Regions from separate parts of the Micromonospora sp. NPDC049275 genome, predicted to be linked through region 3. Evidence: riboswitches for the same ligand, from Rfam matches in the RefSeq annotation. Region 3 holds a riboswitch; each other region holds the start of a gene.

Region 1 (10,459 bases), on a different contig from region 3:
AGGCTGACCAGCAGCGTCCAACCCCACAGACCGAGCGCCCGGCGCAGGCCGTACCGCAGTGCCGAGCCGAGGTCGCCGGGCCGGCCGGTCGCCTGCTGGGTGATCACCCAGCTGCCCGCGGCCCACCCCAGCGCCTGCACCAGACCGATCAGCAGGCTGCCGCCGGCCAGCACGGCGACGAGGGTTGCCAGGGTGGCGACGAAGTTGTCCGGCAGTCCGGCGGCCGGATCCATCTCGGCCTGCGCCTCCCAGCCGGGCGACGGGTCCAGACCGAGCGAGATGACCGAGAGCACCGCCGCCGGCAACACCTGCGTGAGCAGCATGATCGGCACCAACTGCCGCCAGCCCCGGCGCAGCGCGCCCCCACACCGCTCGAACCATGCCCCGATGCCGGCGCCGGGCGGAGTGACCAGGGCGTCGTGCGGGTCGAGCCCGTGACCCGGCGGGTACCAGCCGACCGGCGCCCCCGGATACCACGGCTGCCCACCGTACGGACCCGTACCGGGCGGATAGGCGCCGGCGGGCGGATAGGCCCAACCCTGCGGCGGCGGGCCCCCGCCACCCTGCCCGGGATCCCAGCCGGGAGGCGGACCAGCGGGTGGCGCCCAGGCACCCGGCACGGGGTCCCAGCCGGGAGGCGGACCGGCCGGCGGCTGCCAGCCGCCCTGAACGGTGGGATCCGGCGGACCCGCCGGGACGCCGGAGGCGGGTGAGGTGGGGTCGGACGGGCTCGGTTCACCCGGCCCGGAGGGCGTGGTGGGTGGGGGCGACTGGTCGGTCATGAACCCTCCTCAGCATCGGCTGGAACGGTTCACGATCTTCCCGGTTGGGTGTCCACACCGCAGCACCGACCCGCCAGCCGATCGGGGCGATCCGCGAGCGAGGAGATTGAGGAGATCGCTCAGGCGATGACGCGTACGTGTTCCGCCTGCGGGCCCTTCTGGCCCTGGGCGATCTCGAACTCCACCCGCTGGCCGTCGTCCAGCGCCTTGTAACCGTCCATCTCGATCGCGGAGAAGTGGACGAACACGTCCTGACCGCCGTCAACGGCGATGAAGCCGTAGCCCTTCTCGGCGTTGAACCACTTCACGGTGCCCTGTGCCACGGTGCACTTCCCTCACTCTTGCGCGGCGTTGCCTGCCCGGGCGCGCGGCACGGCCGGACGCCCTCGACCACCGCCCCAGCGATCGACGACGGCCGCTGAAAGAGGTGACCGAAATCGCACGCTACACGAGGAGTGACGGCCGCGCACGACCCCAAATCGGGCATATTCCTGGGTGGCCGACCAGGGCCAGGGCAGGGCCGGAAAGGGTCGTGGACGACCGGTCCGGAGCGGCACCGGCTCGTCGACCGAGCGGCCGGCGGCAGCCCGGCCCACCGGCCCATCCGGCCGAGCGACGGTGGCCCCTGGCACTCCCGAAGCCGCTCCCGCCCTGTGGTAGGCATGCAGACATGACCACCGATATCGGCTCAGCCGCGGCTCGGCAGGCCGAGATCCACCGGGTTCGACCCGAGGACGCCGCCCGGATGCGGGCGCTACGTCTGGAGATGCTCGCCGACGCGCCGTTGGCCTTCCTGGAGACCCTGGCGGACGCGGCGGCCCGGCCGCACCGCGAGTACGCCGCCCGGGTCGCGTACACCTCGGCCGGCCCGAACAACGCGCAGTTCGTCGCGGATCCGGGCGGTCGGCTGGTCGGCCACGCCGGCGGCACTGTCGCTCCGAACGAGCCGGGAGTGACTGTCATCTACGCCGTGTACGTCACGCCGGCCTGGCGGGGCAGCGGGCTGCTCGGCGAGCTGATCGACGGGGTGGCCTCCTGGTCGCGAGCCTGCGGCCGGCCGGAGCTGCTGCTGGAGGTGGTGGTCGGCAACGACCGCGCCTACCGGGCGTACCAGCGGCTGGGCTTCACCGACACCGGCGTACGAGTCCCCCACCCCACGATCCCCAAGCTGAACGAACTACAAATGCGCCGAACCGCCTAACCAGAGAACCCTCCCAGGGCAGAACCACTGAGATGCCCCAAAAGCTGGATGCGTCAGCGACAACGCTGCTCACGGAGGGGTTTCCGGGGCAGCCCGACCCGCGCAGGGATCAAGCCTGACCGCCCGAAGCGGGTCGGGCTGCCCCGGAAACCCCAAACCGCAACCACTACACGTGACGCCGAGACTGCACGATCCGGAACCGGTTAGCCACGTAAGCCCCGTCCGTCAACGCCGAGTTCGCCGCCGCGTTCGCCCCGCTGCCGTGGAAGTCGGAGAACGCCGCCGACTGGTTGACGAAAACACCGCCGGTGAGGTTGCAGGACAGGTGCACCCCGACCTCGACCGCCACCGCCTCGGTGGCGTCCAGCACCGCCTCGTCGGTGGAGTAGACCGCCGCCGTGAGCGCGCCCTTCTCCCCCACCGTCCGGCGCAGCAGCTCCAGGCTGTGCGCGGTGGAGTCGGTGGCGATGGCGAACGAGATCGGCCCGAACCACTCCCGGCCGTACGTCTCCGCGTCGTCCGCGGTCAGCTTCACGATCGTCGGGGTACGCACCACCGCGTCGGCGTACGACGGGTGCGCCACGGACCGGGACTCCAGCACCGGCTCACCCACCTTGGTGACCTCGGCCAGCCGCTCCAGCACCCCGTCGTTGACGATGGCGCCGGTCAGCTCGACGCCCCGGGCCGGGTCGGCGGTGAGCTTGCCGACCGCCGCGGCGATCCCACCGGCCACCTCGTCGAAGCTCTTGTGACCCTGGTCGGTCTCGATGCCACCGGCGGGGATGAGGATGTTCTGCGAGGTGGTGCACATCTGCCCGCTGTAGAGGGTCAGCGTGAAGCCGAGGTTGCGGCACAGCCCGGCGAAGTCGTCGGTGGAATCGATGACTACCGTGTTCAGCCCGGCCTTCTCGGTGTAGACCGACGCCTGCCGGGCGTGCGTCTCCAGCCAGTCGCCGTACTCGGTGGAGCCGGTGAAGTCGACGATCTTGACGGAGCGGTGCAGGGCCAGGTCGCTGGCGAGCTTCTCGCCGGGCGCCTCGGCCGCCAGCATGATCAGGTTCGGGTCGAAACCGGCCTCGGCGAGCACCTCCCGGGCGTACTTCACGGTGATGGCCAGCGGCAGCACCGCGCGCGGGTGCGGCTTCACGATCACCGGGTTGCCGGTGACAAGCGAGGCGAACAGCCCCGGGTACGAGTTCCAGGTCGGGAAGGTGTTGCAGCCGATCACCAGCGCCACCCCACGCGGCACCACGTGGAACGTCTTGGTCATCCGCAGCGGGTCGCCCTTGCCTGCGGCCTTCTCCCAGCCGGCCGTGCCCGGGTGCCGGGTCATCTCGGCGTAGGCGTACGCCACCGCCTCCAGCGCCCGGTCCAGCGCGTGCGCGCCGCCGGCCTGGAAGGCCATCACGAACGCCTGCCCGCTGGTGAACTGCACCGCGTTGGCCAGCTCGAAGATGTGCTTGTGCAGCCGGTCGAGGATCTCCAGGCAGACACCCACCCGGGCCTGCGGGCCGGCGTCGCGCCAGGTCGGCAGCGCGGCGGAGGCGGCGGCGATCAGCTCGTCGGTGCCGGCGTGCGGGTAACGCACCGCCAGCTCGACCCCGAACGGGCTCGTCTCGGTGGCGATCCGCTCGCCGGTACCCGGCTGGTCGAGGGGGAAGTCACCACCCAGGTACGCCTCGAAGGCGGCCTTGCCGTCGGCGGCGGCGGTCTCGCCGTACACGCGAGGGCTGGGGGATTCGGGGTACGCGGACCAGTAGCCCCGCTCCGTGATCGCGGTCAGCGCACGGTTGAGGGTGTCGGCGTGCCTGTCGTACAGGGGATGCGGGGTCTCCGTCATGCCCGCCATCATGCAACAGCCGGGCCCACGAGCAGTAGGGGCGGATGCCGACGCGGCAGGCACGGCCGAGCGGCAGCGCGCGGCCCGGCCCGGGATTGGTCGTGACGCCGACGGGTACCCGCCGTCCTCGGGCCAGGAGAGGACAACGGGTGAGGATCACGGAGATCCGGGTGCACGGGGTCGCCGACAAGGGTCCGGAGACGATCCTCGACCGGCCTGTGGTGTCGCGGGTCGCGGGGGACGACGAGGCCGGCTTCTACCGACCCCGGCCGGGCTTCGGCGATCCGGAGGGTCCGGGCGGGCCGGCGCTGGAGGCGTACCGCTGGAGCAGGTTGACCGGCGGCACCGCGACCCGGACGTTCTCGCTGGTCCTGCTCCTGCCGTTCATGCTCAGCAACATCGCTGTCTGGATGCTGCCGGTGGCCGGTCGGCCCGGCGGCGTGGCTCGGGCGCTCTGCCGTCTGCTGGCCGCGTCGATGACCGCGATGTACGTGCTCTCCGCGGTCGGTGCCACCCTGGACCTGATCGCCTGGCAGTGCGCGGCGTACCCGCGGTGCCTGGAGGGGCGACGGGAGATCTCCTGGCTGGGCGGCGTGCCGCCGGGTCAGCGCCTCGCCCTGCTGGCCGTGCTGCCGATCATCGCGGTCGCCCTCATCTGGCGGGCCGGCGCTCGCACCTCGCAGCTACCCGAGGACGGCGTGCACATGCCCGGGGTGGGCGCGGATCGGCTCGACACCCCCGCCTTCTGGGACAACCGGGTGCTGCTGCGCCGGCTGCGCTCGGTGCACGTGGCCGTGGCGCTGGGCACGCTCGACGCCACGCTACTGGTGGTCCTGGCCCCGCACGACGGTGCCCCGCCCGGCTACGTGCTACTGGTCGCGGACGGGCTGCTGCTCGTCGTCGCGCTCGTCGCGCTCTGCCGGTCGGCCATGGACGGGCACGGCGAGCAGCGCCTGCTCACCGCCCGGGGGTTGCGGTGGACGGCTGTCGCGCTCACGGCGCTGACCCTGGGCTACGCGTTGTGGCCCCGGCCGCCGTGGTCGGCCACCGGCACACTGCCCGGGTACGGTCGCCTCGTCTCCCTGCTCTTCGCCGCGCAGGTCGTCCTGCTCGCGGTGCTGGGACTGGTGGTCCTGGCCCAGCGCCACCACCTGCCGCGCCCGCGCCCCCTGATCAGCCGGCTGGGTGCCCCGCTGATGAGTTCGATAGCGATCGGGCTCGCCGTGTCGTACTCGTCCGGGCTGACCTACACCCTCGCCGAATACCTGGACCGGGGCTCCAGCCCCACACCGGTCCGGCCGCTGCCGCCCGGCGCGCCACCGCTCTCGCCCCCGACCGCGTACCGCTGGGCCACCCTCGGCTTCTCCCTGGCGGTCCTGGTGGTCGTCCTGGTGGCGGTGCTGGGCAGCCGGATCGGCCGGGCGCGGCAGCTCCGGGCAGCCGAGGAGCTCGTCCGGCGGGACTTCCCCGAGGCGCCCCAGGTGCCGCCGGAGCGGGTGCGGGCCGTCCGGGACGCCGTCGTCCGTGCCGCCCGCACGGACCGGCTCTGGCCGCTGCTCCCGACGGCGTACGCGGTGCTGGCGGTGCTCACCCTGACGGCGGCGGGGTTGTCGGTACGAGGGCAGGGGCCGGGTGCGCTCGCGCTGCGGCTGGGCGGCCTGTCGCTGGCCCGCCCGGTGGTCTTCGTGACCGATCTGGGCGCCCTGCTGATCGGCCTGTTCGCCGTATTCCTGGCCGGGGCGGGACTCGTCGCCTACCGGTCCGGCCCGATCCGGCTGGTCGGGGTGCTCTGGGACCTCGCCACCTTCTGGCCACGCGCCGCCCATCCCCTCGCCCCGCCCTGCTACGCCGAGCGGGCGGTTCCCGAGCTGACCCGCCGGATCGGGCAACTCACCGCCGACGGGGGCGGGGTGGTGCTCTCCGGCCAGAGCCACGGCAGCGTGCTGGCCGCGGCGACGGTGCTCCAACTTCCCGACGACTCCCGCCGGCGGGTCGCGCTGCTCACCTACGCCGCGCCGCTCGGCAACAGGTACACCAGGTACTTCCCCGCGTACGTCAACGAGCGTGTGCTGCGGGAGTTGGGTGACCGGCTGTCCTGGCGGTGGGTCAACCTGTGGCGGTACACCGATCCGATCGGCGGGCGGATCTTCCGCCCCGACGAGACGGAGGCGCCCGACGACCCGGCGAGCCAGGTCGACCGCTGGGTACGCGACCCGAAGACCCTGCTGGTGCCGCCGACCGACACCGTGCCGCCCCCGGTCCGGGGACACCGCTTCATCCCGGACGAGGACTTCCACGCCGCGGTTCGGGAGCTGGCTCGGCGGCTGGAAAAGCCGGAGGCCGGGCCGCCCACTGTCAGAGGGTGAGCTGCCAGTCGGTCCAGGCGTCCACCGGCCGGAATCCGAGCTGCTCGTTGATCGCCACCATGTAACTGTTGCTGGCCGCGTTCCAGGTGTCGATGACGCGTACCGCCGGCTCGTGGGTGAGCAGGTGGTGCAGGTTCTCCGCCTTGACGATCAGGCCGAGGCGGTGCCCACGGTGGGCCGGGTCGACGAGGGTGATCTGCTGGAAGGCGTGCCAGTCGGCGGAGGCGCCCACGTCGAGCAGCGTCCAGGCCACCAACCGGCCGGACGCCTCGTGCCGCATCCCGAGGTGGTAGCGCCGCCGGCCCTTCGCGTCCAACGCGCGCTCGTTGCCCCGGATGCGTTCGGCGTCCACCTGCTCCGGCTCCCACTGCACGTCACCCATGGGCGCGTCCATCATCAGCCGGCCGTCCAGGTAGGCGACGTCCGCCACGTACTCCTGCGGGGTGTTCCCCTGCCAGCAGACCGACCGGTAGCCCTCGGCCCGCGGCTGGGCCTCGGCCAGGGCCGCCCGCAGCGCCACCCGGTCGATGTCGGCGATCTCCAGCCGACGTCGCACCTCGGCGAGTGCGGGCTGGGCGCCGATCGAGGCGGCGAACGCTCCGCCAGCGCCCGATCGGGCCGGCCCAGCGGGCAGCGCGGAGACGGCCATCCCGATCACCCGCTTGCGGCCGTGCTCACGCAGCAGGCGCGCCCCGTACTCGTGCAGTGCCCGGCCGACGCCCCGCCGCCGCAGGGCGGGACGCACCGTCAGCTCGGCGGTGGCGTTCTCGGGGTTGTCGAGCTGCGGCAGGTCGAGCTGGAGGTAGCCGGCCGGCACCCCGTCCAGCCGGGCCAGCGCCCAGAGCGTTCGGGTGCCGGGGGCCGGCGTGTGGAACTGCGCGTCGAAGCGCCGCCGGCAGAAGGGTGGGAAGTCCGGAAGATCGACCTCGGTGGCCGCCACCCCGACCCGGTACGCCTCGTCGACCGCGACCCGGTCGGTGCCGTCGAACGACGCGATCGTGATGCTCATGACGGGGAGCCTGACAGCCGGGAAAGCGATCGGGCCAGCGATTAAATCGCTGGCCCGATCGAACGTGGTCGGGAGGGACACTCGCACAACGCCTCCGGCGTTGGGTCGCAAGAACTTCAAAAGTCTCCGGCGAAATGCCCTCCCGCACGGAGCATCTTGCGCCGTCCGGTTCCTGCCGTCAAGTCCAGACCGGCGGGTTTTCCACACTCACAGCGAAAACCCAGTTACCGGACGACTCGGGGGTCAGCCGAGGAGGCCGGCATCCCGCGCGGCGCGCAGGCTGGGCTTGATGTGGTGGGTCGGGCCGACCTGACCGGCCACCGCGTCGATGGTCTTCAGACCCTCGCCGGTGTTGAAGACGACCGTCTCCGCAGTGGGATCGAGCCGACCCGACTCGACGAGCTTGCGCAGCACCGCCGCGGTCACCCCGCCCGCCGTCTCGGCGAAGACGCCTGTGGTGCGGGCGAGCTGACGGATGCCGGCGCGGATCTCGTCGTCGTCGGCGTACTCCATCCAACCGCCGGTGCGACGGACCGCCTCCAGGGCGTAGAGGCCGGCGGCCGGGTCGCCGATGTTGAGCGACTTGGCGATGCCGGTGGGCTTGACCGGGATGATCGTGTCGGTGTCGGCGTGCAGCGCGGTGGCGATCGGGTTGCAGCCGGCCGACTGGGCGCCGAAGACCTTCCAGCCGCCGGCCGGCGCCTCGACCAGGCCGATCTCGACCAGCTCGGAGAAGGCCTTGTCAATCTTGGTGAGCAGCTCGCCGCTTGCCATCGGGATGACCACCTGGGCCGGGATGCGCCAGCCGAGTTGCTCGGCCACCTCGTAGCCGAGGGTCTTGGAGCCCTCCGCGTAGTACGGGCGGACGTTCACGTTGACGAACGCGGTGTCCTCGAATTCGTCGGTCTCCACGAGCTCGCCGCAGAGCCGGTTGACGTCGTCGTACGAGCCGTCGATGGCGACCAGCTCGCCGCCGTAGACGGCGGTGGTGATGACCTTGCCCTGCTCCAGGTCGCTGGGAATGAAGACGACCGAGGGCACGCCGGCGCGGGCGGCGTGCGCGGCCACCGAGTTGGCCAGGTTGCCGGTGGACGCACAGGCGAACCGGGTGAAGCCGAGCGCCTTCGCGGCGGTCAGCGCCACCGAGACGACCCGGTCCTTGAACGAGTGGGTCGGGTTGGCGCTGTCGTCCTTGACCCACAGCGGCGCGGTGATACCCAGCTCGGCGGCGAGGTGCGGGGCCGCCACCAGCGGGGTCAGCCCTGGGTCGAGGGTGACCCGGGTGGCCGGGTCCTGACCGGCGGGCAGCAGCGCGGCGTACCGCCAGATGTTGTTCGGGCCGGCCTCGATCTGCTCCCGGGTGACCGTGGCCAGGGCGGCGGTGTCGTAGTCCACCTCGAGGGGGCCGAAACACTCGTAACAGGCGTGCTGCGCGGCGAGCGGGTAGCGGGCCGAACAGGCGCGGCAGACCAGGGCGCGGGCGGGGCTGGCGGAGGTGTCGATACCGGAGGCGGCGAGCGTCGACGTCATGTCGAGTCCTCTCATCTTTCCCCGCATCGCACTGTGCGGCGGGGACGGAATTGGCACCTGCCCCGCCTGTCGCTCAGCGGTGAGCCGCGGGGTGGTTGCCGGGGCGTCGTCGGGCCGTATCCCTCAGCCCCTCTGGATGAGGTATGCAGTTGTGTCGTCGAGTCTAGGCAACGTTGCCGGTGGCCTCCACCTGGTATCCCAGGGAGTGGGTCAGCGGGCGGCCACCGCCACCGGGTCGACCACCGCGGCCGGGTCGGTGACCGCGCTGGACTGCGGCAGGGACGACGACCGGGTCCGCGCCCTGGTGGCGAGGTTCGCGGCGACCAGGGCGGCGATGGTGATCGCGGCGCCGACCAACTCGATCGTCTCCGGCCGGTAGCCGCGGGCGATCTGCACGACGAACGTGGTGACCGGGACCAGGTTCATGAACAGGGCGGCGTTGGCAGCGCCCAGCCGCTGCACACCCGTGTTCCAGGCCAGCACCGCGACGACGGCGGCGACGATCACGGCGTACGCCAACTGCGGGGTGACCGCCACGAGGTCGGCGGCGGCCGGCGCGTGCTGCCACCCGACGGCGTCGGCGCCGATGCTCGCGGCCAGCATGGCGGCCGTGCCGGCGAGCGCGGTGAGCGTGGTGAAGCGCAGCGGCGACCAGGCGCCGAACCGGCTGGCGCCGTGGGTGTAGATGCCCCAGCCGAGCACCGCGCCGATCATCATGAGCCCGCCGAGACCGAACTGACCGAGCCCGGCCAGGCTCCCGCGGGTGATCACCAGGCCGACTCCGAGGAGCGCCACCAGCGAGAGGGCCAGCAGGAGCGGCTTCGGTCGTACGCCGTCCCGGGCCCAGCGGACGAGCTGGGTGATGACCGGCGTGGTGGCCACGAAGAGGGAGATCTGCTGCGGGGCGGCGTGTTCGAGCGCCAGGTTGGTGAGCAGGTTGAAGCCGGCGAAGCCGACGACGCCGAGCACCACCACCTCGACGCCCCGTCCGCCGAGCCGCAGCGCGGCCGAGCCCTCGCGGAGCAGCAGGATGGCGACCAGGATGACGGCGGCCAGCAGGTAGCGGGCGGTGGTCAGGTTGAGGGGGTCGACCCGGCTCAGCGCGCTGGCCAGGATCGGAAACATCGCGCCCCAGGCGAGCACGGCGAGCAGCGGATAGGCGGCGGCGCGAGATCGCATCGTCAGCTCCTTGTTCGAGTATCTTCGAACCAACGACACCGACCATAGGGTGTTGTTTGATAGTTGTCGAACAAGGGTTAGGCTGGTCACATGGAGCCGCACGAACCCGACCTGACCGCCGTACCAGTCACCGCCGTGCTGGCCGCACTCGCCGACGACGTGCGGCTGCAGATCGTGCGGGCGCTCGCCGAGGGCGGCGAGGCCGCCTGCGGCAGCTTCGACTTCGGCGTCTCCAAGGCGACCCGCAGTCACCACCTGAAGGTGCTGCGCGAGGCGGGCCTGACCCGAACCCGGGCCGCCGGCACCAGCAGACTGGTCCGACTCCGCCGCGACGAGGTCGACAAGCGGTATCCGGGCCTCCTGGACGCCGTCCTCACCCCGCGCCCTCCAGCCTGACGCCGCCACGCCGCCGAAGCCGCCTCGTCGAGGCTCCGGCGGCGCGCGGTACGGGGCGGTCAGGCAGAGGCGGGACTGGGGTCGGCCACCGCCGCCGGCGGAGCGTCGGCGCGACGCCGGGCGAACAGCGCGTCGAGCGCCCAGGGGCCCGAGCCG
Region 2 (10,459 bases), on a different contig from region 3:
GTAGGCGGCCGGCGGCCCGGCCAGCACGGCGAGGTCCGCGTCGCAGAGCAGGGCGCCGTCGGCGTCACCGGGCGCCACCGCGTGCCCGGCGGTGAGCAGGACGAGCCGGCGTACCTCGGCCACCGCGGTCGCCGGCACCTCGAGCCCGGTGAGCAGGCGTCCGGCCAGCGCGGCGCTGTCCCGTTCGTTGGTGTCGCCCGGGGCGCGGGGGTCGTAGATCGCGTCGTGGCACCAGGCGGCCAACCGGACCAGGTCCGGCCGGTCGGCCAGTGCGGCATGCCGGTCCACCACATCGAGGACGACGCTCAGGTGCGCCACCGTGTGGTATTGCCGGTGCGGCTCCCGCCACCGGGCGAGCAGTTCCTCCCCGGCCCGGGTGCAGCGCTCGTCGGGTTTCGCTCCGGCACCGCGGGCCGTCGCCCGCCACCGGTCCAGCAGATCGGCCACCGCCCGAGTCTGCCGCATGCCGGGCGCCACGCGGGCGGGAGGATTCAGCGCGCCCGCCACGGGTAGTCGCGCCCATGGCGGTGGCCCGGGACAGAAGACCTCCGGTGGTGCGTCGTGCCCCGTTGCGCGAAGGTTTGGTGGACGTCGACGGGGCGCGCATCGCGGAGGCCACCGAACAGCTGCGGCACCGTGGCCGTGCCACCCTGCACGACCGGCTGCACCGGGTACGGATGGCGGGTGGGCTGGCAGTCCAGGCCGGGTTGGCGGCCGGGCTGGCGTACCTCATCTCGCACAAGGTGCTGGGCAACCCGCAGCCGGTCTTCGCGCCGATCTCCGCGGTGGGCACGTTGGCCGCGTCGGTCGGGCAGCGGTTCCGCCGCACCATGGAGCTGATCATCGGCGTGGGCGTCGGGGTGGCCGTCGGCGACTTCCTGATCTACCTGCTCGGCACCGGCGCGTGGCAGCTCGGGCTGGTGGTCACGGTGGCGATCCTGCTCACCATCTTCGCCGGGGCGAGCGTCGCCATCGTCATCCAGGCGGCGGCCACGGCGGTGCTGATCGTGACGTTGAGCCCGTCCACCCAGAACCTGGAGATTCCCCGCTTCGTCGACGCCTTCCTCGGCGGTGGCGTCGCGTTGCTGGTGACGGCGGTGCTGCTGCCACTCAATCCGCTCCGGGTGATCAACCGGGCCGCCCGACCGGCGCTGGATCTGCTCGCCGCCCAGCTCGACGCCACCGCCGACGGGCTGCGCGGCCGGGACCGGGCCGCCATCCAACGGGCGCTGGAGCGGTTGCGCAACAACAAGGACGAGCTGGCCACCCTGGCCGAGGCGATCGAGGGCGCGAAGGAGACGGCCACCCTGTCGCCGGCCCGCTGGCACCGCCGGGGCGAGCTGATCCACTACGCGGAGGCGGCCGACCCGATCGACCGCGCGATGCGCAACAGCGGCACGCTGATCCGCCGGTCCGTCACCCTGATCGAGGACGACGAGCCGGTACCGGACACGATGCCCGACTCGATAGGTCACCTCGCCGAGTCGGTCCGCCTGCTCAAGCACGAGTTCGCGGCCGGCGAGGAGCCGCAGAAGGCGCGGGAACGGTCACTGCGGGCCGTCAGTGAGGCCGGCCGGGCGTACGGGGCCGGGGTCGGCTTCTCCGGGAGCGTGGTGATCGCCCAGATCCGGACCACGGCGAGTGACCTGCTGGTGGCCTCCGGCGTCGAGCAGGAGGAGGCGAACCGGTGTATCCGGACGTCCTTCGGGGAGCAGGAGCGGCCGGTCGGCGAACCGGCCGAGCCGGGCGAGGCGCCGAAGCCACCCACCGCCCCGCCCGTCGGCTGAGCGCGGACGGCCGACACGGCCGCCAGCCCAGCGCAGCTCAGCCCAGCTCGGCGAGCGCGGCGAGCAGCCTGTCGACCTGGGCGGCGGTGCTGCCCAGACCGATGCTGGCGCGCAACGCGGTCGGCGGAAGATCCCGCCGGCCGGTACGCCCGGCAGCCTCACCGAGCAGCCGCCGGGCCAGCGGGTGGGCGCAGAACAGCCCATCCCGTACGCCGATCCGGTGCTCCGTGGCCAGCCGGGCGGCCACCGCGGCGGAGTCCCGGCCGGCCACCACGAACGAGACGATGCCGACCCGGGGCGCGTCCGGGCCGAAGGTACGCAGCTCCACCACGTGCGGCAGCGCGGCGAGGCCGGCGCGCAGCCGGGCCAGCAACGCCTGCTCGCGGGCGGCCAGCGCGGCCCGGTCGGCGTCGGCCAGCGCCGCGCACACCGCCGCCAGCGCCACCGCGCCCAGCAGGTTCGGGGTGCCGCCCTCGTGTCGGGCCGGGCCGCTCGCCCAGGTCACGTCGTGGGTGGCCGGCCCGACGTGGCTGGTGGCGCCGCCACCGGCCAGGTACGGCGTGGCGGCGTCCAGCCAGTCCGCGCGGCCGATGAGCACACCCGCGCCGAACGGGGCGTACAGCTTGTGGCCGGAGACGGCCAGGTAGTCCACGTCGAGCGTGTGCATGTCGACGGGCGCGTGCGGGGCGAGTTGCGCGGCGTCGAGGGCGATCCGCGCGCCGTGCCGGTGGGCCACCCGGGCCAGCTCGGCGACCGGCCACAGCTCGCCTGTCACGTTGCTGGCCCCGGTCACCGCGACGAGCACCGGCAACGCGGGGTTGCTGTCGCGGCGCAGCTCGGTGAGGGCGGCGGCGAGAGCGCGTACCGCCCCGGCGGGGTCGGCGGGCACCGGCAGGCGCACCGAGCCGCGTGGCCAGGGCAGCAGGTTGGCGTGGTGCTCGCCGGCGAAGGTGACGACTGCCGTGCCGGCCGGCAGTGACCGGGCCAGCAGGTTGAGGGCGTCGGTGGTGTTCCGCGTGAAGATCACGTGGTCGTCGGCGCGGGCGCCGAAGAAGTCGCCGACCGTCTGCCGGGCCCGCTCGTAGGCGAGCGTGCAGCGCCGCGACAGCGCTCCCGCGCCACGGTGCACGCTGGCGTACCAGGGGAGCAGTTCGGTCACCGCGTCGGCCGCGGCCCGCGCGCACGGCGCGGTGGCCGCGTAGTCGAGGTTGATCTCGCCGGGTACGCCGAGCACGTCGAGCGCCCCCGACGGTGCGGGCGCGACGGTGGGCAGGGCGGGCAGCGAGGGTACGAGGGTGACGGACACGCCGGAACCTCCGGGGTCAGGGACCCCGGGTGTGGTGTCGGGACGGGGTCCGCGCTTGCCCAGCACGCCTATCGGGCTGGGCCCGGTCATCACCCGGGGCACCCCACCGCGAACTCGACGAGGGTTGCCGGCCAGCAAGCCGGGGCTGAACGCTGGCACTCGTGACCTGCTCGCAGCATAGCGGCTGTGGATGCGACCGGACCAGCCGGCGGGGGATGGCTACGCTGACCGCATGGCCGACACCCCGCCCGGTGCACCCCTGCCGTCGTCGCCGCCCGCGCCCGCCGATCCGGCTGTCGTCGCGGCGCCCCGGATGCCGCCGCGCCGACCGAACTGGCTGCGGTTCCTGGTGCTGGCCGGGGTGGTGCTGTTCATCGCCGCGTGCGCGGTCTTCATGGTCTACAAGCTCGGCGAGTCGCTCGGCGTGCAGGCCCTGCTGGTCGGGGTGGGCGCCGCGATCCTGCCGGTGCCGGTGCTGATCGCCTGCTTCCTGTGGCTCGACCGCTACGAGCCGGAACCGCTGAAGTACCTGATCTTCTGCTTCGCCTGGGGCGCGTTCGTCGCCACCGCCGCCTCCCTCAACGTGAACGAGTTCGCCGCCGGGCGGTTCGCCGACTGGGGGCTGCCGTCCGCGCTCACCGGGGTGCTGGTGGCGCCGTTCATCGAGGAGCTGACCAAGGCCCTCGGGCCGATCCTGCTGCTGGTGTTCAGGCGTCGGGAGTGGTCCGGGATCACCGACGGTCTGGTCTACTGCGGGCTCTCCGCGGTCGGCTTCGCCATGGTGGAGAACATCCTCTACCTCGGCGGGTACGGCTACGCGGCAGGCGCCGACAGGTACGGCCCGGCGACCGGCGCCCAGCAGGTGATCGCCATCTTCATCGTGCGGATCCTCCTGTTCGGGTTCGCCCATCCGCTCTTCACCTCGATGACAGGTGTGGGGCTCGGTGTCGCCTCACGTTCTGCCGACCGGCGGGTCCGGGTGCTCGCCCCCATCGCCGGCCTGCTGCTGGCGATGATGCTGCACGGCACGTGGAACCTGCTGCCGACGCTGACCCAGGCCACCGGCGAAGCGGTGATCATGCTGTACGGCTTCCTCGGCCTGATGGTGCCCGTGTTCTTCGGCATGGTCGGGCTGGCGCTGTGGCTGCGCGCCTGGGAGGGGCGGCTCACCGAACGGACCCTGCCCGACTACGTGCGTGCCGGCTGGTTGAGCCCGCCCGAGGTGGCCGCGCTGAGCAGTCTCGGCCGCCGGCACGCGGCGCGCAGCTGGGCACGCCGGGTCGCCGGCGACGCAGGGGTACGGGCGATGCGCGGATATCAGCTCGCCGCGACGCGGCTGGCCCTGCTGCGCGACGGGACGCTGCGTGGTCTGGACCGTAAGCCGGCCGATCGGGAGCGGGCGGTCGCCGAGGAACGGCAACTGCTGGAGGCGATCACCGCGCACCGGTCGTTCTTCGTGGGTCGTGACCCGCAGGCGCCGGTAGGCGTCTGGGACGGCAGTCAGTACCACCTGCGCTTCCCGGACGGTACGTCTCGGCCGGTGGCCGCGCCCGACGAGCCGGTGGTTCCGATTCCTGTGGTGCTGGGCGCGCCTCCGCCTCCAGTGGGCTACGCGCCGCCCGGCTGGCCCGGCCTGCGCCCCGCGGCGCCCTGGCCGCCCGGTCACTCCTGACGGCGGTCGGCGGTGCTCAGGTCATCAGGGTGGTGAGGAAGTCGCCGAGGCCCTGGAACATCGCCATCAGCGCCGCTCCGATCGCCTTGAACATCTGCGCGGCGCCGTCCGGCCGGAACGCCACGAAGTAGATCAGGAACGCGACGCTTCCCCAGGTGAGCAGCTTCTTCACGAATACCGGCATCGTCCCTCCCCAGGGCCACGGTCGCCGGCTGGCTTCCCGCGCCACGGGCTGGCAAACGGCGCGATGGTGCCCGCCGGGTTTGTCGGAGCCGGGGGAGGTGCGTCAGAGATAGAGGCCTGTGGAGTCGTTGTCGACCCGTTCGGCGGCCACGGCGTGCACGTCGCGCTCCCGCAGCAGCACGTACCCGCGGCCGTGCAGCTCGACCTCGGAACGGTCGTCCGGGTCGAAGAGCACCCGGTCGCCGGAGACGATGGCCCGGACGTTCGGCCCCACGCCGACGGCGGTGGCCCACGCGAGGCGTCTGCCGACCTGGGCCGTCGCCGGGATGACGATGCCCGCGGTGGAGCGGCGCTCGCCCTCGCTGCCGTCCATCCGTACCAGCACGCGGTCGTGCAGCAGGCGGATCGGCAGGCCGGAGTCGAAATCCTGGTCGGCGGTCACGGGGCAGACGCTACCGTGTCGCCGGCGACCGTCCGCCGGTGGTTACGCCCGAGGTGGTCTGGGCATTGTGTGGCGGAACTGCCCTACGGTGTCGGGAACGGACGTATGCTGTCCGACCTGTCGCCGTGGGCCGACGACTCTTCTGCCAGGAGGTGCGCTTGAGCCGCTTCGAGCGGGTACGCGGGCGGCTGCGCCGCGCCTACCGGTCAGGACAGGAGTCGGTTCACGCCGCCGAGGAGACGCCGAGCGACGCGCCGGAGCCGCTGGGCCTGGCCTCGCCCGCCGTTCCGGGGCCGAGCGCCCCACCGAGCGCCACTGTCGTCGGTGCCGGACCTCAGGCGGACCTGCACACCTCGACATCCAGCCGGGACGACGCGGACGTGCCGCACGGGCTGCGGATCGCCGCCGCGTGGTGCTGGCGGCTGATCGTGATCGGCGTGGTGGCCTGGGCGCTGCTCCGGATCGTCGGCACGATCAGCATCGTGATCATCCCGCTGGCCATCGCGCTGCTGCTCTCGGCGCTGCTCGCGCCGGCCGTGGGCTGGCTGCTGCGGGCCCGACTGCCCCGGTCGCTGGCGACGGCAGTGGTGCTGGTCGGCGGCCTGGTGGGTGTCATCGGCACGCTGACCCTCGTCGTCAACGAGTTCATCCAGGGCGTGCCCGAGCTGAGCGAGAAGTCGTCGCAGGGTGTCCGGCAGATCCAGGACTGGCTCAAGACCGGCCCGCTGCACCTCTCCGACACCCAGCTCGACCGCTACATCGACGAGGCTCAGGCCTGGATCAACGACAACACCTCGCGGTTCACCAGCGGCGCGCTGAGCACCGCCGCGACGCTGGCGGAGGTGCTGACCGGCACCCTGCTGGTGCTCTTCGCGACGTTCTTCTTCCTGCGCGACGGTGCCCGGATCTGGCGCTTCCTGGTCCGGCTGCTGCCGGTGGCGGCCCGGTGGAAGGTCGACGACGCCGGCCGCGCCTCCTGGCACACGCTCGGCGCCTACGTCCGGGCGACGGTGCTTGTCGCCTTCATCGACGCGGTAGGCATCGGCATCGCCCTGGTCGTCTTCAAGATCCCGTTCGCGTTCCCGCTGGCCGCGCTCGTGTTCCTCGGCGCGTTCATCCCGATCGTCGGCGCGGCGCTCTCCGGCGGCGTGGCGGTGCTGGTGGCGCTCGTCGACAGCGGCCCGGTCACCGCGTTGATCATCCTGGGCGCGGTGATCGTCGTACAGCAGGTCGAGGGGCACATCCTCCAGCCCCTCATCATGGGCCGGGCGGTGGCCATCCACCCGCTCGGGGTGATCATCGGGATCGCGGCCGGCGTGGTGCTCGCGGGCATCACCGGCGCGCTGGTCTCGGTGCCGCTGATCGCGGTGCTGAACACCGCCGTACGCCGACTGGCCGCCCGTGCGGTCCCGGACACTCCGCCCGACGCCGTGGTCGTCGCCTCGCAGGCCCCCTGACCCGCGCGGTCAGGTGGTGGCGAGGCGCTGCAGGGCGCCCCGGGCGACCTCGGGGCGTGTCGTGTACCAGAAAGGCGGCAGCGAGCGGCGCAGGAACGGCCCGTAGCCGCGGGCCGTCTCCAGCCGTGAGTCGAGGACCGCGACGACTCCCTTGTCGCCGGTGGCCCGGATCAGCCGCCCCACGCCCTGCGCCAGCCGGACCGCCGCGATGGGCACGCTGACCGCGGCGAAACCGGAGCCGCCGCCCGAGTCCACGGCCGCGGCGCGCGCCGCCGCGAGGGGTTCGTCCGGCCGGGGGAAGGGCAGCCGGTCGATGACCACGAGCTGACAGGCGTCGCCCGGCACGTCCACCCCCTGCCAGAGCGACATCACCCCGAACAGGCAGCTCGACCGCTCCTCGCGGAAACGGCGGACCAGCAGCGGCAGCGCCTCCTCGCCCTGGAGCAACACCGGCAGGTCGGTCCGCGCGCGCAGCAGCTCCGCCGCCTGCTGCGCGGCCCGTCGGGAGGAGAAGAGCCCCAGAGTACGACCGCCGAGCGCCTCGACGAGCCCGAGCAGCTCCTCCCCGGCGGCGTCGGGCAGCCCGGAGACGCTGGGCCGGGGCAGGTGCGCGGCGACGTACAGGATGCCCTGCCGGGCGTAGTCGAACGGGGAGCCCACGTCCAGCGAGCGCCAGCCCGGGCCCTCGGTCGCCGGCACGACGGACCCCGGGTTGGTGTCGCCGGCGAGCCGGCGGCCGGGCGCCTCGGCGACCGGGCGGCCCGGGGCGGTGCGGGCGGCCTGCGCGGCGGCGGCCGGGGACGGCGGCGCGGGCGGCGGCGCGTCCAGGCCGAGGGCGCGGGCCACCGTGTCGAACCGGCCGCCGAGCGCCAGGGTGGCCGAGGTGGCGACCACTGTGCGTTCGTCGTACAGGTGGGTGGCGAGGGTGCCGGCCACCGACAGGGGCGCGACCACGAGGGCCCGCCGGCTGCCGCCGTCGTTCTTCTCCACCCAGGCCACGTCGTGGTCGGCCTCTTCGAGGAGCCGCTGGGCGGTCGTGGAGAGGTCGTCCAGCGCGGCCTTGGCCTGCTGCTTGCGGACCGGGTCGGGATCGTCGGACTTGACCTCGCCGATCGCGTCCAGAGCGGTGCGGGTCGCGGCGTCGAGCAGCGTGCACGCCTCTCGCAGCGGTGACGGCAGGCCGGCGGTGAGTCGACCGGCCGGGGCCTCGGCCAGCCCGACGGCGAGGGCGTCACCGGCGGCGGTGAGCGCGTCGGCGGTCTCCGGCCGCAGCAGCGTACGGGCCCGCCGGGTGGTCCGGTCGATCAGCTCCGGCACCAGCTCGGCCTGGGCGGCCGAGGAGACCCGGTCGGCCAGTTCGTGCGCCTCGTCGACGATGAGCAGCTTGTGCGGCGGGACGATGTGCCTGTCGGCCAGCATGTCGACCGCCAGGAGGCTGTGGTTGGTCACCACGATGTCGGCCTCGCGGGCGCGGGCCCGAGACGCCTCGGCGAAGCACTCCGCGCCGAACGGGCAGCGGGCCGCGCCGACGCACTCCCGCGACGGCATGGAGACCAGTCTCCAGGCCTGGTCGTCGACGCCCGGGTCCAGTTCGTCGCGGTCGCCGGTGTCGGTCTTCTCGGCCCAGTCGCGCAGCCGCTCGATCTGCTTGCCCAGCCGGCCCGCCTCGCCGAGCCACTTCGTCCCGCCGCCGGGGCGGGCGGCCGGGGCGTCGAAGAGGGTGTCCTCCGGCTCGTCAGCTGTGGAGTTGTCCAGCCGGGCCAGGCAGAGATAGTGGTGCCGGCCCTTCAGTACCGCGAACGTGGGCCGGCGGCCGAGCAGCGGCTCGACAGCGTCGGCCAGCCGGGGCAGGTCGTGGTCGACGAGCTGGGACTGCAACGCCAGCGTGGCCGTGGAGACGACCACCGGGCCGTCCACGGTCAGGGCCGGCGCGAGGTACGCAAGTGACTTGCCGGTGCCGGTGCCCGCCTGGACGAGCAGGTGTTCGCCGCTTGTCACGCACTCCTCGATGGCTGTCGTCATCTGCTGCTGGCCGGGCCGCGCCGTGCCGCCGGGGACCGCGCCGACCGCCGCCGCGAGCAGGTCCGTGCCGCTGGGCCGGGCACCCCGCCGCCGGCTTCCACCACGGGCCGACGGGGTGGCGGAACCGGTGGCGGTGCGGGGCGGAGTCACCGTGCGACGGTACCCGCCGCCGCCGACAGCGACCGCGCCCATCCGCCCGCGTGGCGCGGACCACCCATCGACCCCGCTGGTCCACCCCGTCCGGTTACGGCTGTGCTACGACGCGTGGGCAGTATCGGTTAGGGTGCGAATCATGCCGAGCGACGTGGTCCGAGTGATCTACCGCAAGTACGACGGCAGCGCGCACCGTGACTACCCGGCCCGTCGCCTCGCGGAGGACGACCTCGGCGTCTGGCTCGGCGTCCCGTTCGGCACCGAGTCGGTCTACCACGGCCGACCGTCGGTGGAGAAGATCCCCTTCGTCCTTCTGGTGCCGCACCACGCCTGGTGGACGGGGATGTTCAACCCGCCGCCGCGCACCAGCGAGGTCTACTGCGACATCGCCACCCCGGCCCGCTGGGAGTCCGACGACACCGTCCACCTGATCGACCTCGACCTGGACGTGGTCCGGCGACGGGCGACCGGTCTCGTGGAGCTGCTCGACGAGGACGAGTTCGCCGAGCACCGGGTTCGTTTCGGCTACCCGGAGGACGTGGTGGTCGAGGCCGAGGCGGCGGCCCGGTGGCTGTACGACGCGCTCGGCGACGGCACCGAGCCGTTCGCCACGTCGTACCGCAAGTGGTTGGCCCTGGTGGTCTGAGCCGGCGCGGGCTCACCAGCGCGGCGGCCACCGGTCGTCGTCGCCCAGCGGCGGCAGGTCGGCCAGCTTCTCCGGGTTGAGCTGGTTGAAGATGCCGGTGATCAGGCCGCCGTCGACCGCGAACGCGGTGACCAGCCGGATCGGCCGCCCGTCGCTGTGTGTCATCTCCAGGTGCAGGCCGAGGACGCCGTCGACAAGCACCGGGCGGGCCCGCATCCGTTGCGCGTACCGCCCGGTCCGGCCGAAGAGGCCGAGCGTGAAGCGACCCACCGTGTCCGTGCCCACGACCGGCCGGCGTGCCGTCGGGAAGTGCCCGCCCGAGTCGCCGACGAGGACCACGTCCGGGGCGAGCACCCGCAGCAGCGGATCCAGCTCGCCGGACTCGGTGGCGGCCACGAACGCCGCGAGGACGCGCCGCTGCTCGGCCGGGTCGGCGGTGTGCCGGGGCGCGTCCGGTGCGGTGACGGCCCGCCGGGCCCGGGAGGCGAGCTGGCGGGCGGCCACCTCGCTGGTTCCCAGGACGTCCGCCACCCGGGCGAACGGCACCGCGAAGACGTCGTGCAGCACGAGTGCGAGCCGCTGCTCGGGCGCGAGCCGTTCCAGCAGCACCCGCAGCGCCGTGCCGACCTGGTCGGTGCGGACCGCGCGTTCGGCGGGGTCGGGGGCGTACCCGCCGCTGGGCGGCCCGCCGTCCAGCGGGCCCACGACCGGCTCCGGGAGCCACTGCCCGGGGTACGCCTCGCGGCGGACCCGCGCCGAGCGCAGGACGTCCAGGCAGATCCGGGCGCAGG
Region 3 (10,459 bases):
CGAGGAAGTAGACCAGGCTGGAGTCCTTGATCAGCGCGATGAGCTGGTTTACCCAGGCGGGCAGCACCCGCCGGACGCCCTGCGGGATGATCACCAGCCGCATCGCCTCGGCCCAGGAGAAGCCGAGGGCCCGCGCACCCTCCAACTGGGCGGCCTCCACCGACTGGATGCCGGAGCGGAAGATCTCCCCGATGTACGCCGCCGCGATCAGCGACAGCGCGAGGATGCCCAGGGGGTACGGGTCCGGCCCCCAGACCCGCATGCCGAAGGGTGCCAGCCCGACGCCGATCAGCAGGATCGTCGCCGCGGCCGGCAGCCCCCGGAACACGTCGGTGTAGACGCGGGCCGGCCAGCGCAGCCACCGACTGCGGGAGATGCCGGCCACGGCCAGCAGCAGGCCGAACACCGTGCCGAGCAGGGCGGCGGAGACCGCCAGGATCAGCGTGTTGGGCAGCCCGACGGTAAGCATCTCGGGCAGCGCCTCGCGCATCGCGTCGGCGTCGAAGAAGGTCTCCCACAGGGTGCTCAACGGATCCATCGGTGGCCTCTCCTACCGCCCTGCTCGCTCGTCACCGGTTCAGGAAGCGGCCGACGCCGACGGCACAGCCGACGCCGACGGCGCCGACACCGTGCCGCTGCCCGGCCTGAAGTCCGCCGGGATCGGCCGGCCCGGGTAGTACTGGGCCTGCAACCGGCTCCAGGTGCCGTCGGCGATGACCTCGTCGAGGCCCTTGTTCAGCGCCTCGCGCAGCTTGTCGCTGCCCTTGGCCACGGCGTACGCGGTCGGCGCCGGGCTGAGCTGCTTGGCCGCCACGGTGATCTTGCCGCTGCTGTCGGCTGCCGACTTCTCGCCGATCTCCGCCGGGGCGATCCACGCGTCGGCGGTGCCCGCCTTGAGCTGGTTGATCGCGCCGTTGTAGTCGGGCACCCGCACCGGGTCGAGCTGCTTGCCGGTGGCGTAGTCGTCCTGGACGGTGCCCTGCACCACCACGACGCGCTTGCCGGCGAGCTGGTCGAACCCGGTGATCGGCGAACCCGCCGGCACGTCCAGCCCGAAGTAGCCGAAGTCGTACCCGTTGCCGAAGTCGACCGTCTTCTTGCGCGCCTCGGTGATGGTGATCGAGGAGCTGCCCACATCGAACTTGTGGTTGTTGACCTGGGAGAGCAGCGCGGAGAAGTCGGTGCCGACGAACTCGACAGTGAGGCCGAGCTTGCCGGCGACCGCGGTCAGCAGGTCGTTGTCGAAGCCGGTGAACTTGCCATCCTTGAGGTACACGTTCGGCGGGGCGTCGGTGAGCGTGCCGGCGCGCAGCACGCCCGCCTGCGCCAGGCCGTACGGGTTGCCGGCGGCGCCGGACGAGTCGCCGCCACCGCAGGCGGCCAACCCGCCGGCCACCAAAACGGCGCCCGCGCCCAGGGCAACGAAGCGGCTCAAGCCAGAAGAAAATCGCACGGGTGTCTCCAAAAGGGTGCGTCGACCCGGACGATCATGAAGTTGTTGCCCCGACACGCCGGTCGGGCGGGCAACACCTTCATGATCGACAGCGGGGTGGGTGGGCGCGGTGCGCCCGGGGAGGGGAGAGGGAGGGCTAGCGCGTCAGGCGGCGGTACACACCGCGCTGCACATTCGCATCAGGTCCACGTGCCGTCGCCGGGTCAGGGTCGGCGTGAGCCGACCGGCCGGTGGGGTGGGGCTGAGGCTGCGCATACGGTCTCCCGGGTCTGGTGCTGACCTGGGTGCCAGGCCACGCTTGCGCCGACGTCGTGCCGGTGCCTGGTCTTCACCCGGGGCACCCCACCGCGGAGGAGGGTTGCCGGCCAGCGAGCCGGGGCTTCGCGCTGGCACTCATGACCTGCGCCGAGGCTAGCAGCTCCGACCGGTGGACCGTCCAGCCGTTATGACCACGCTCACGGCCGGGCGACGGTTCGACCCGCAGGTCAACCGGCGTGCACGTGCGGCCGGCGGCGCGGGTCGGGCTCCTGGCGACGCAGGATCTCCCGGGTGACCGAGGCGATGGCGCCCTGCCCGAACGCCAGGTAGCGAAGGATGTTGCGACCCGGGCCACCCTCGCTCCACTCGAAGTAGATGTGCGGGCGTCGCCGGCTCCGTTCGCGGATCTCCAGCAGCAGGGCGGCGAGCGCGGTGGGCACCGAGGAGCCGGTCAGGCTGAGCACCGGGTAGCTGTCGTGCGCCACGCTGCCGCGCACCAGCAGGTCGGTCTCGAAGTCCGACGGGTCGGTGATGTGCACCTCGACGAAGATGACGTCGCCGTCGTCGGGGAAGTCGTTGTCCGCCATGGTCTGGGCCAGCTTGGCGCGGTACTCGGCGGGGTCGCGGCGCTGCGGCTCGTGTGCGATGAGGCGGATCCGACGGGTGGCGCGTTCGTCGATCATCCGGGCGGCGACCGGGTCCAGCTCGACGTGGTCGACCCGCAGCTCGTAGGCCCGCATGATCCGGGACAGCACGGACACCAGGATCATCCCGCCGATGAAACAGGCGGCGATCTTGACGCCGTCGGGGCGTTCCACGACGTTCGCCACCGTGGTGTAGACGAAGATCAGCGCGATGGCGCCGAACGCCCACGTCCGCCCCCGCTGCCGCCGTCGCCGCGCCGCGAGGGTCACGGCCGTCGCCGCCGAGGTGATCAACACCAGAACCCCTGTGGCGTACGCGCCGCCCTGCGCGTCCACGCTCGCCGAGAAGACCACGGTGATCAGGAACGCCACCGCGGTGAAGACCAGCACCAGCGGCCGGACCGCCCGCGCCCAGGCAGGCGCCATGCCGTAGCGCGGCAGATACCGGGGTACGAGATTGAGCAACCCGGCCATCGCCGACGCCCCCGCGAACCACAGGATCGCGATCGTGGACAGGTCGTAGACGGTGCCGAACACCCCACCGAGGTGCTGGTGCGCCAGGTAGGCCAGCGCCCGGCCGTTCGCCGGACCGCCGGGCTGGAACGCCTCCGGCGGGATCAGCACGGTGGTGGTCACACTGCTGGTGATCAGGAAGACGCTCATCGTCGCCGCGGCGGTGGTGAGCAACCGCCGCGCGCCCCGGATCCGGCCCAACGGCCGGTCCTCCGAGTCCTGGCGATCCCCCCGGATGTGCGGCATCACCGCCACCCCGGTCTCGAAACCGGACAGGCCCAACGCCAGCTTCGGGAACACCAGCAGGGACAGCCCGACCACCAGCAGGGGATCGCCGTGCCCGGTGCGCAGCGCGGTGGTCCAGTCCCCGACCGCGCTCGGGTGGGTCACCACCCGCCACAGCGCGTCGGCGATCACCACCGCGTTCAACGCCAGGTAGACCGCGACCAGGACGACCGCGATCCCGATGGCCTCGCCGAATCCCTTGAGGAAAACCGCGCCCAGCAGTGCCACCAGCAGCAGTGTGAGGGCCACCTCGTGTCCCTTGAGACCGCTCGGCCAGAACGGGTTCTCGTCGATGTGGGCTGTCGCGTCCGCCGCCGAGAGGGTGATGGTGATGATGAAGTCGGTGGCCGCGAAACCGAGCAGCACCAGCACGAACAGCTTGCCCGGCCAGTAACTCAGCAGGCGTACGAGCATCGCGATCGAGCCCTCACCGTGCGGGCTCTCCACCGCCACCCGCCGGTACACCGGCAGCGCGCCCAGCAGCGTCACCAGCACCAGCACCAGCGTCGCCACCGGCGACAGCGCCCCGGCGGCCAGCGCCGCGATGCCCGGCTGGTAGCCCAGCGTCGAGAAGTAGTCGACACCGGTCAGGCACATCACCTTCCACCACGGCTGGTGCCGATCCGCCGGCGGGCGGCCGTGTGGGCCGGGATGCCGCGCGGCCTGCTCCGTACCGCCGTCGAGCAGCCAACCGCGCAGCCGCCCGGCGCGCCTGTTGCCCTGCACCGGCGCTTCCCCCGTCCTCCGCCCATGGTCACCGCGAGTATCCGCCCGGCCTCACGCGCCCGTCCCGGGTACGCCGAACCCGCCCGTCGCGGGTGGGCGAGGCGGGCGTGTCGGAGGGTTTCGGCCCGCGGGCAGGGGGGATGCAGCGCCTCCGGCGCCCCCGCGCCGAGCCGTCTGGCAGGGCCGGGAGGCCGCCGGAGGGGGATGTCACCGGAAGGGAGCGGGTCATGGTCGGCGGCCGTCGCTTCCGTCCGGGTGGTGGCTTCGGCCGTCAGCTCGACGAGCATGAGACCCACGTCGGCGTGCCGCCACCGCCGGAGCCGCCACCACCCGCCGGGGGCATGGTGGACAGTGCCGTCTACATCCGGGGACACCGGTTCGCCTCGCCGGCCGGCCTCGGTGAGACGTACTCCTGCCTGCAGGAGCAGGACGACGCGATGGCCTGGATCGGGTTGTACCGACCCGACATCGACCAGATCTCCTCGCTGGCGCGCGAGTTCCGCCTGCACGACCTGGCGGTGGAGGACGCGATCAACGCCCACCAGCGACCGAAGCTGGAGCGGTACGGGCACACGCTCTTCGTGGTGCTGCGTGCCGCCCGCTACGACGATCTGCGGGAGGAGGTCGAGTTCTCCGAACTGCACCTGTTCATCGGGCCAGGCTTCGTGGTGACGGTCCGCCACGGCGAGGTCCCCGACCTGGCCGCGGTGCGGCGGCGGATGGAGGCCGACGCGCCGATGCTCGCCCGGGGGCCCGAGGCGGTCCTGTACGCGATCCTCGACCAGGTCGTCGACGGGTACGCGCCGGTGGTCGCCGGGCTGGAGAACGACATCGACGAGATCGAGACCCAGGTCTTCGGCGGCGACCCGAACGCCAGCCGGCGCATCTACGGGCTCAGCCGGGAGGTCATCGAGTTCCAGCGGGCCGCCCGCCCACTGCTCGGCATCCTCGACGCCTTGGCCAGCGGCGCCGGCAGCTACGGCACCGACGAGGAGCTGCGCCGCTACCTGCGCGACGTGACCGACCACCTCACCCAGGTGGTGGAGCGCGTGGACGGCTTCCGGCACCTGCTGCAGAACATCCTCACCGTCAACGCGACCCTCGTCTCGCAGCAGCAGAACGAGGAGATGCGCAGCCTGACCGCTGCCAGCTACGCGCAGAACGAGGAGCTGAAGAAGGTTTCCTCGTGGGCCGCGATCCTGTTCGCCCCGACGCTCATCGGCACCGTGTACGGGATGAACTTCGTCCACATGCCGGAGCTGAACTGGCGCTTCGGCTACCTTTTCGCGCTGCTGCTGATGCTGCTGGTCTGCGGCACCCTCTACCTGGTCTTCAAGCGGCGCGGCTGGCTCTGAAAGCGTGGCGCGACTGTCACTCGATGCCGCGCAGGATGTGCCGTTCGTCCTCGCTGTCGTCGTCGCCCGCGGCGATGCGGCCGAGCAGCACGGCGGCGGCCCAGATGGTCAGGGGGGTGGCCGCTCCGGTCATCCCGCCGCCGGTCCGGTCGTGGTTGGTCTGGCTCCGCTCCGTGCGCGGTGGCCTGCGCTGAGCCTGCATGGGCCCTGCCTCTCCTCGTCGAAGCCGCCGCGGGCGGCGCGGTGTGCGCCCGCGCCCCCGGCCGGGCGACCCGCTCGCGTTGGGTCGCCACCGGTACGGCATCCACGTCGAACCATCCCACGCCCGGCCGCATCCGCACCCCCTGTTTTCGGTTTCCCGACTGTCGCCCGCCAAACCGGACATTTCGCCTCGATGGTGCCTCGGGCCTGTCGACTGGGTAGCGAGGCACGGGTGAGTGAAGCTCTCGACACGGCCGCACCCGCCGTTCCCGGACGCCTGGCGTTGCCGCACTACCTCGTCGCGGCGACGCTCGCCCGGGGTGCGGACGCCGGTGCCGCGGTGGGGGTGGTCCTGTTGGCCACCCTGCCGGAGGTCGGGGCCAGTCGTCCGGCGCTGCTGGGCGGGTTCCTGGCCACCTGCCTGACCGCACCGCATCTGCTGGGGCCGTTGCTCGCCCGTCCGCTGGACCGGGCACGGGACGGGCGGGGCCTGCTGGCCGCCGCCTTCGCCACGTACGCCGGAGCCGTCGCGCTGGCCGCGCTGCTGCTCGGCCGGGTGCCGGTCGGTGTGCCTGCCGCGCTGCTGATCGTGGCCGGGGCCTGCGGGCCGCTGCTGACGGGCGGCCTGAGCAGCCGGCTGGCCGCGCTCCTCGCCCCGGACGAGCGGTCGCAGCGCCGGGGTCAGGGCTGGGACGCGGTGACGTACGGGGTGGGCGGCAGCGCCGGCCCGGCTCTCGTGGCAGTGCTCGCCGCCGTGGCCGGACCCCGGATGTCCCTGCTCGGGTTGGCCGCCGCCACAGTGGTCGCGGCGGTCCTGGTGGGCACACTGCCGGCGCGGGTGTCCGGACGGCACGGGCCGGCGCGGACCGTGCCCGCCGCGCGTGGCGGCCTGCGGGTGCTGCTCGGGCCCGGGCCGCTGCGCCGGGTCACCGGGGTCACCATGGTCGGCGCGCTCACCGGTGGAGCGATCTCGGTGCTCGCCGTCATGCTGGCGGCGGACCTCGGCCGGGAGGCGGCCTCCGGTGCGGTGCTCGCCGCCGCCTACGGGGGCGGAAACCTCGTCGCCGCTCTCGTGGTCACGGCGTTCCCGCTGACCGGCGAGCCGGAGCGGCTGACGTTCCGGTGGGCGGCGCTCGGCGCGGTGGCGGTCGCGCTCTGCGCGGCAGTGCCCGGCTTCCCGGTAGGGGTCGTCGCGTTCGCGCTGGCCGGGGCGGCGACCGCGCCACTCTTCGCGGCTACCCTGGCCGCCCGGTCGGCGTACGCGCCGGACGCCGTACGGGCACGGGTGTTCGTGTCCACGGCGGCGCTGAAGGTGGCCGCCGCCTCGCTCGGCACCGGGCTGGCCGGGGTGCTCGCCCCGCTCGGTCCACGCCTGTTGCTTGTCGCCGGGGCATCTGTCACGCTCGCCGCCGCGCTGGCGGCCACTGTCACCGCCCGGCGTCGCGCCAGCGACCGGAGGCACGTCGGCCAGGGGCACGTCGGCTAGGGGGCACGTCGGCCATGGGCGCGTCCGCGACCGAGGGCCCGGCGGTGGCTAGGGCAGCGGGTGGGCGATGCCGCGGGCGTGGTCGGTGAGCGCCGCGCCGACCACTGTCGCCGACAGCGGCAGCACCTCCAGGCAGCGGCGCACCGCCGCGGCCATCAGCGTGTTCGGCACCCGCATGGACAGCGTGCAGTGCGGCACCCAGCGCCCCGGCTGGTAGTGCCCGGCCAGGGTGACGCCGCCGGCGGCGAGCCGGCCGTGCACCATCCGGTGGTGGGCCAGCAGCTCCGGTGTGGGCGCCGGACCGAGCCAGAGCACCCGTCCGACGAACTGACCGACGTGCTGGAAGTCGAGCCGCAGCGGGGCTGCCACGACTGTTCCGCGCAGCGCCTCGGCGACCTGCTCGGGATCGAAGCGGGGCGCCACCGCGAGCGAGACGTGCGGACGGTGCCGCTGTTCCAGCAGCGAGCGCATGCTCTGCACGCCCTCGGCCTCCAGCGCGTCCCACAGCACCCGGATCCGTCGGGTGGCATCCGGGTCCAGATACAGCTCCAGCGCCGCGACCACGTGATCACCGTAGCGGCCGAGGTTTGGCCGTCCGTGTCCGGCGGTACCGTGATCCGAAACAGACCAGGAGGCGTGCCCCGTGGACGTGAGTGACCTGCTGACCGAGACGTACGACCGGCTGCCCGACCTCGTCCGCGCGGCGGTCGACGGCCTCACCCCGGAGCAGTTGCGCTGGGCGCCCGCCGAGGGCGCCAACCCGGTCGGGTGGCTGGTCTGGCACCTGACCCGCGTCCAGGACCATCACGTCGCCGACCTGCTCGACACCGAGCAGGTCTGGGTGAGCGGGGACTGGGCGGGGCGGTTCGGGCTCACCGCCGATCCGGACAACACGGGCTACGGCCACACGCCCGCCCAGGTCGCCCAGGTGCGGCCGGAGAGCGCGCAGGCGCTGATCGACTACTACGCGGCGGTCGCGGCGCGTACCGGATCGTTCCTGGCCGGGCTGCGACAGGCGGACCTGGACCGCGTCGTCGACGAGTCGTGGGACCCGCCGGTCACCCTCGGCGTGCGGCTGGTCAGCATCGCCGACGACGACCTGCAACATGCCGGGCAGGCCGCCTACGTGCGCGGCCTCGTCGACGCCGACTGACCCGGGTCCCCCGGCTCATCCGGAACGGGTGAGTCCCGCTCACCCCGAGCCGGGTGATCCTGTCGGGATGCGGGAGGTGACCTGATGGGCACGACGGCGGCGCGGTTCCTGCAGGACCTCGACCCGGGCCGGCGCCCCGACCTGCCCCCGACGACCGCCGGGACGCTGCGCCTGGACATGCGCGGCGACGGCTGCACCGAGCACTGGTACCTGACCATCGCCGATCAGCAGGTGCGGGCGACCCGGTCGGCCGACGACGCCGACCTGCTGGTCCGCGCCGACCGGGCGGTCTTCGACCAGCTCGCCACCGGCCAGCTGCACCTCGCCGAGGCGCTGCTGCGCAACGAGCTGACCCTGCGCGGCGACATGGCGCTGCTGATGCTGCTGCGGCGGATCTTCCCCGGCCCGCCCGGCGCCCGGCATCCTCGTGCGCTGGGCCGGGCGGCCCTGGCGGAACAGGAGCGGTCGCGATGAGGCAGGAGCAGGTGCATGTGATCGCCGGTAACGTGTTCGCGATCAGCGACGCCCAGGGCGACATGGAGGTCGACCCACAGGCGCCTGTCGGTCTCTTCTCGTTCGACACCCGATTCCTGTCCCGGTGGGTGCTCAGCGTCGACGGGGAACGCCTCAACGCCCTCTCCCGGGACGACATGACGTACTTCGAGACCCGGTTCTTCCTGGTGCCGGGCGCGGCCAGCCACTACGTGGACGCCGACGTGTCGATCATCCGGCACCGCTCGGTGCACGACTGCCTGCACGAGCAGATCACAGTGCTCAACCACTCGGCGAAGCCCGCCGACTTCACGGTGCGGATGGAGGTGGGCGCCGACTTCACCGACATCGCGGAGATCGCCGACGTCGCGCAGCTCCGACCGCGCAACGTCCACGTCACGACCGACACCCACCGCGCGGCACTCGTGCTGCGCTACGAGCGGGAGCGGTTCGGCCGCGTCACCACCGTGCGCAGCACCGCCCCCGCCGAGGTCGACGGGGAGGGGCTGACGTTCCGGATCCGGGTTCCGGCCGAGGGGACGTGGGAGACCACCCTGCACGTCAGCATGACGATGCAGGGCGAGGGTGACCGGGACATGCGTGCCGACCTGGAGTCACACCAGCAGAACGTGCGGGACGGAATGGGCGACGACCTGACCGCGTGGCTGAGCCGGGCCCCGCAGCTGGTGGCCGAGCGGGACGGCCTGGAGGAGACGTACCAGGGCGCTCTGGCCGCCCTGGCGGCGCTGCGGTACCAACCGCTCGCGTACACCGACCGGGTGCCGGTCGGCGGCCTGCCGTGGGCGATGGGAATGTGCGGGCGGGACGCCATCGTCGCCTGTGTGCAGAGCCTGGCGTTCACTCCCGAACTGGCCCGCGCGACGCTGCGGATGCTGGCGCTGTTGCAGGGTGGCCAGCTCGACGACGACCACGACGAGGAGCCGGGCAAGATCCTGGTCCAGCTGCGCTACGGCGAGTTGGCCGCCTTCGGCGAGCGGCCGAACGCGCTGTACTACGGCGCCGCCGACACCACCCCGCTGTTCGTGGTCCTGCTCGACGAGTACGAGCGGTGGTCAGGCGACGCGGACCTGGTTCGCGAGCTGCGCCACCCGGCCCGGCTGGCGCTGGACTGGATCGACGAGTACGGCGACCTGACCGGTGACGGCTACCTGCGCTACCAGCGCCGCAACGAGCGCCACGGCGCGGTGAACCAGTCCTGGAAGGACTCCCCGGACGCGATCGTCGACGCGCACGGGCGGCTGCCCGCGTTTCCCCGCGCCACCTGCGAGTTGCAGGGCTACGCGTACGACGCGAAGCGGCGCGGCGCCCGGCTGGCCCGCGAGTTCTGGGGTGAACCCGAGTACGCCGACCGGCTCGATCGGGAGGCGGTGGCGCTCAAGGAGCGGTTCAACAGGGACTTCTGGCTGCCGCACCGCGAGTACTACGCGTTGGCGCTGGACCCGTACGGCGAGCCGGTCGACGCGCTGGCGTCCAACATCGGGCACCTGCTGTGGAGCGGGATCGTCACGGACGATCGCGCCGAGGCGGTCGCCGAGCACCTGCTCGGTCCGCAGCTGTTCAACGGCTGGGGCGTGCGGACGTTCGCCACCGGGCAGCGCCCGTACAACCCGGTGGGTTCGCACCTGGGTGCGGTGTGGCCGTCGGACAACGCCCTGATCGCGGCCGGTCTGCGGCACTACCGTTTCGACGCGCACGCGGCCCGGATCGCGGCCGGCATCTTCGACATGGCGCAGACGCTGGGCGGGGCGGTGCCGGAGCTGATCGCCGGCTACGAGCGGAGCCTGACGAAGTATCCGGTCCAGTTGCCCTCGGCCGGTCGGCCCCAGTCGTGGTCCTCCGGCGCGCTGCTGATGTTGCTGGGCACCCTGTTGG

Evidence for each region. A riboswitch is a leader RNA that binds a small molecule or an ion and turns the genes downstream of it on or off. The one in region 3 is predicted to bind S-adenosylmethionine.
Region 1: it holds a riboswitch for S-adenosylmethionine, as region 3 does, so the genes downstream of both, thrC (threonine synthase) here and ACGFIE_RS20970 (putative leader peptide) in region 3, are expected to answer to the same signal.
Region 2: it holds a riboswitch for S-adenosylmethionine, as region 3 does, so the genes downstream of both, ACGFIE_RS27485 (aminotransferase class V-fold PLP-dependent enzyme) here and ACGFIE_RS20970 (putative leader peptide) in region 3, are expected to answer to the same signal.

Annotation. Positions count from the first base shown of each region.
Region 1 is NZ_JBICSN010000013.1:969-11,427, reverse strand. It holds gene ACGFIE_RS27430 (hypothetical protein) at 1-782, opposite strand, end outside; gene ACGFIE_RS27425 (cold-shock protein) at 902-1,105, opposite strand; gene ACGFIE_RS27420 (GNAT family N-acetyltransferase) at 1,453-1,983, shown strand; gene paaN (phenylacetic acid degradation protein PaaN) at 2,150-3,823, opposite strand; gene ACGFIE_RS27410 (hypothetical protein) at 3,973-6,189, shown strand; gene ACGFIE_RS27405 (GNAT family N-acetyltransferase) at 6,179-7,198, opposite strand; gene thrC (threonine synthase) at 7,442-8,728, opposite strand; SAM riboswitch class I at 8,737-8,871, opposite strand; gene ACGFIE_RS27395 (DMT family transporter) at 8,939-9,907, opposite strand; gene ACGFIE_RS27390 (metalloregulator ArsR/SmtB family transcription factor) at 9,998-10,303, shown strand; gene ACGFIE_RS27385 (DoxX family protein) at 10,363-10,459, opposite strand, start outside.
Region 2 is NZ_JBICSN010000013.1:22,236-32,694, forward strand. It holds gene ACGFIE_RS27475 (metal-dependent phosphohydrolase) at 1-447, opposite strand, end outside; gene ACGFIE_RS27480 (aromatic acid exporter family protein) at 585-1,787, shown strand; gene ACGFIE_RS27485 (aminotransferase class V-fold PLP-dependent enzyme) at 1,825-3,093, opposite strand; SAM riboswitch class IV at 3,140-3,260, opposite strand; gene ACGFIE_RS27490 (PrsW family intramembrane metalloprotease) at 3,284-4,765, shown strand; gene ACGFIE_RS27495 (hypothetical protein) at 4,782-4,949, opposite strand; gene ACGFIE_RS27500 (GroES family chaperonin) at 5,052-5,390, opposite strand; gene ACGFIE_RS27505 (AI-2E family transporter) at 5,549-6,847, shown strand; gene ACGFIE_RS27510 (ATP-dependent DNA helicase) at 6,857-9,061, opposite strand; gene ACGFIE_RS27515 (DUF402 domain-containing protein) at 9,162-9,668, shown strand; gene sigJ (RNA polymerase sigma factor SigJ) at 9,681-10,459, opposite strand, start outside.
Region 3 is NZ_JBICSN010000006.1:320,321-330,779, reverse strand. It holds gene ACGFIE_RS20980 (amino acid ABC transporter permease) at 1-538, opposite strand, end outside; gene ACGFIE_RS20975 (ABC transporter substrate-binding protein) at 578-1,435, opposite strand; gene ACGFIE_RS20970 (putative leader peptide) at 1,598-1,708, opposite strand; SAM riboswitch class IV at 1,743-1,854, opposite strand; gene ACGFIE_RS20965 (amino acid transporter) at 1,939-3,879, opposite strand; gene corA (magnesium/cobalt transporter CorA) at 4,107-5,234, shown strand; gene ACGFIE_RS20955 (hypothetical protein) at 5,251-5,436, opposite strand; gene ACGFIE_RS20950 (MFS transporter) at 5,668-6,921, shown strand; gene ACGFIE_RS20945 (2'-5' RNA ligase family protein) at 6,970-7,485, opposite strand; gene ACGFIE_RS20940 (DinB family protein) at 7,565-8,074, shown strand; gene ACGFIE_RS20935 (SCP2 sterol-binding domain-containing protein) at 8,159-8,548, shown strand; gene ACGFIE_RS20930 (glycogen debranching N-terminal domain-containing protein) at 8,545-10,459, shown strand, end outside.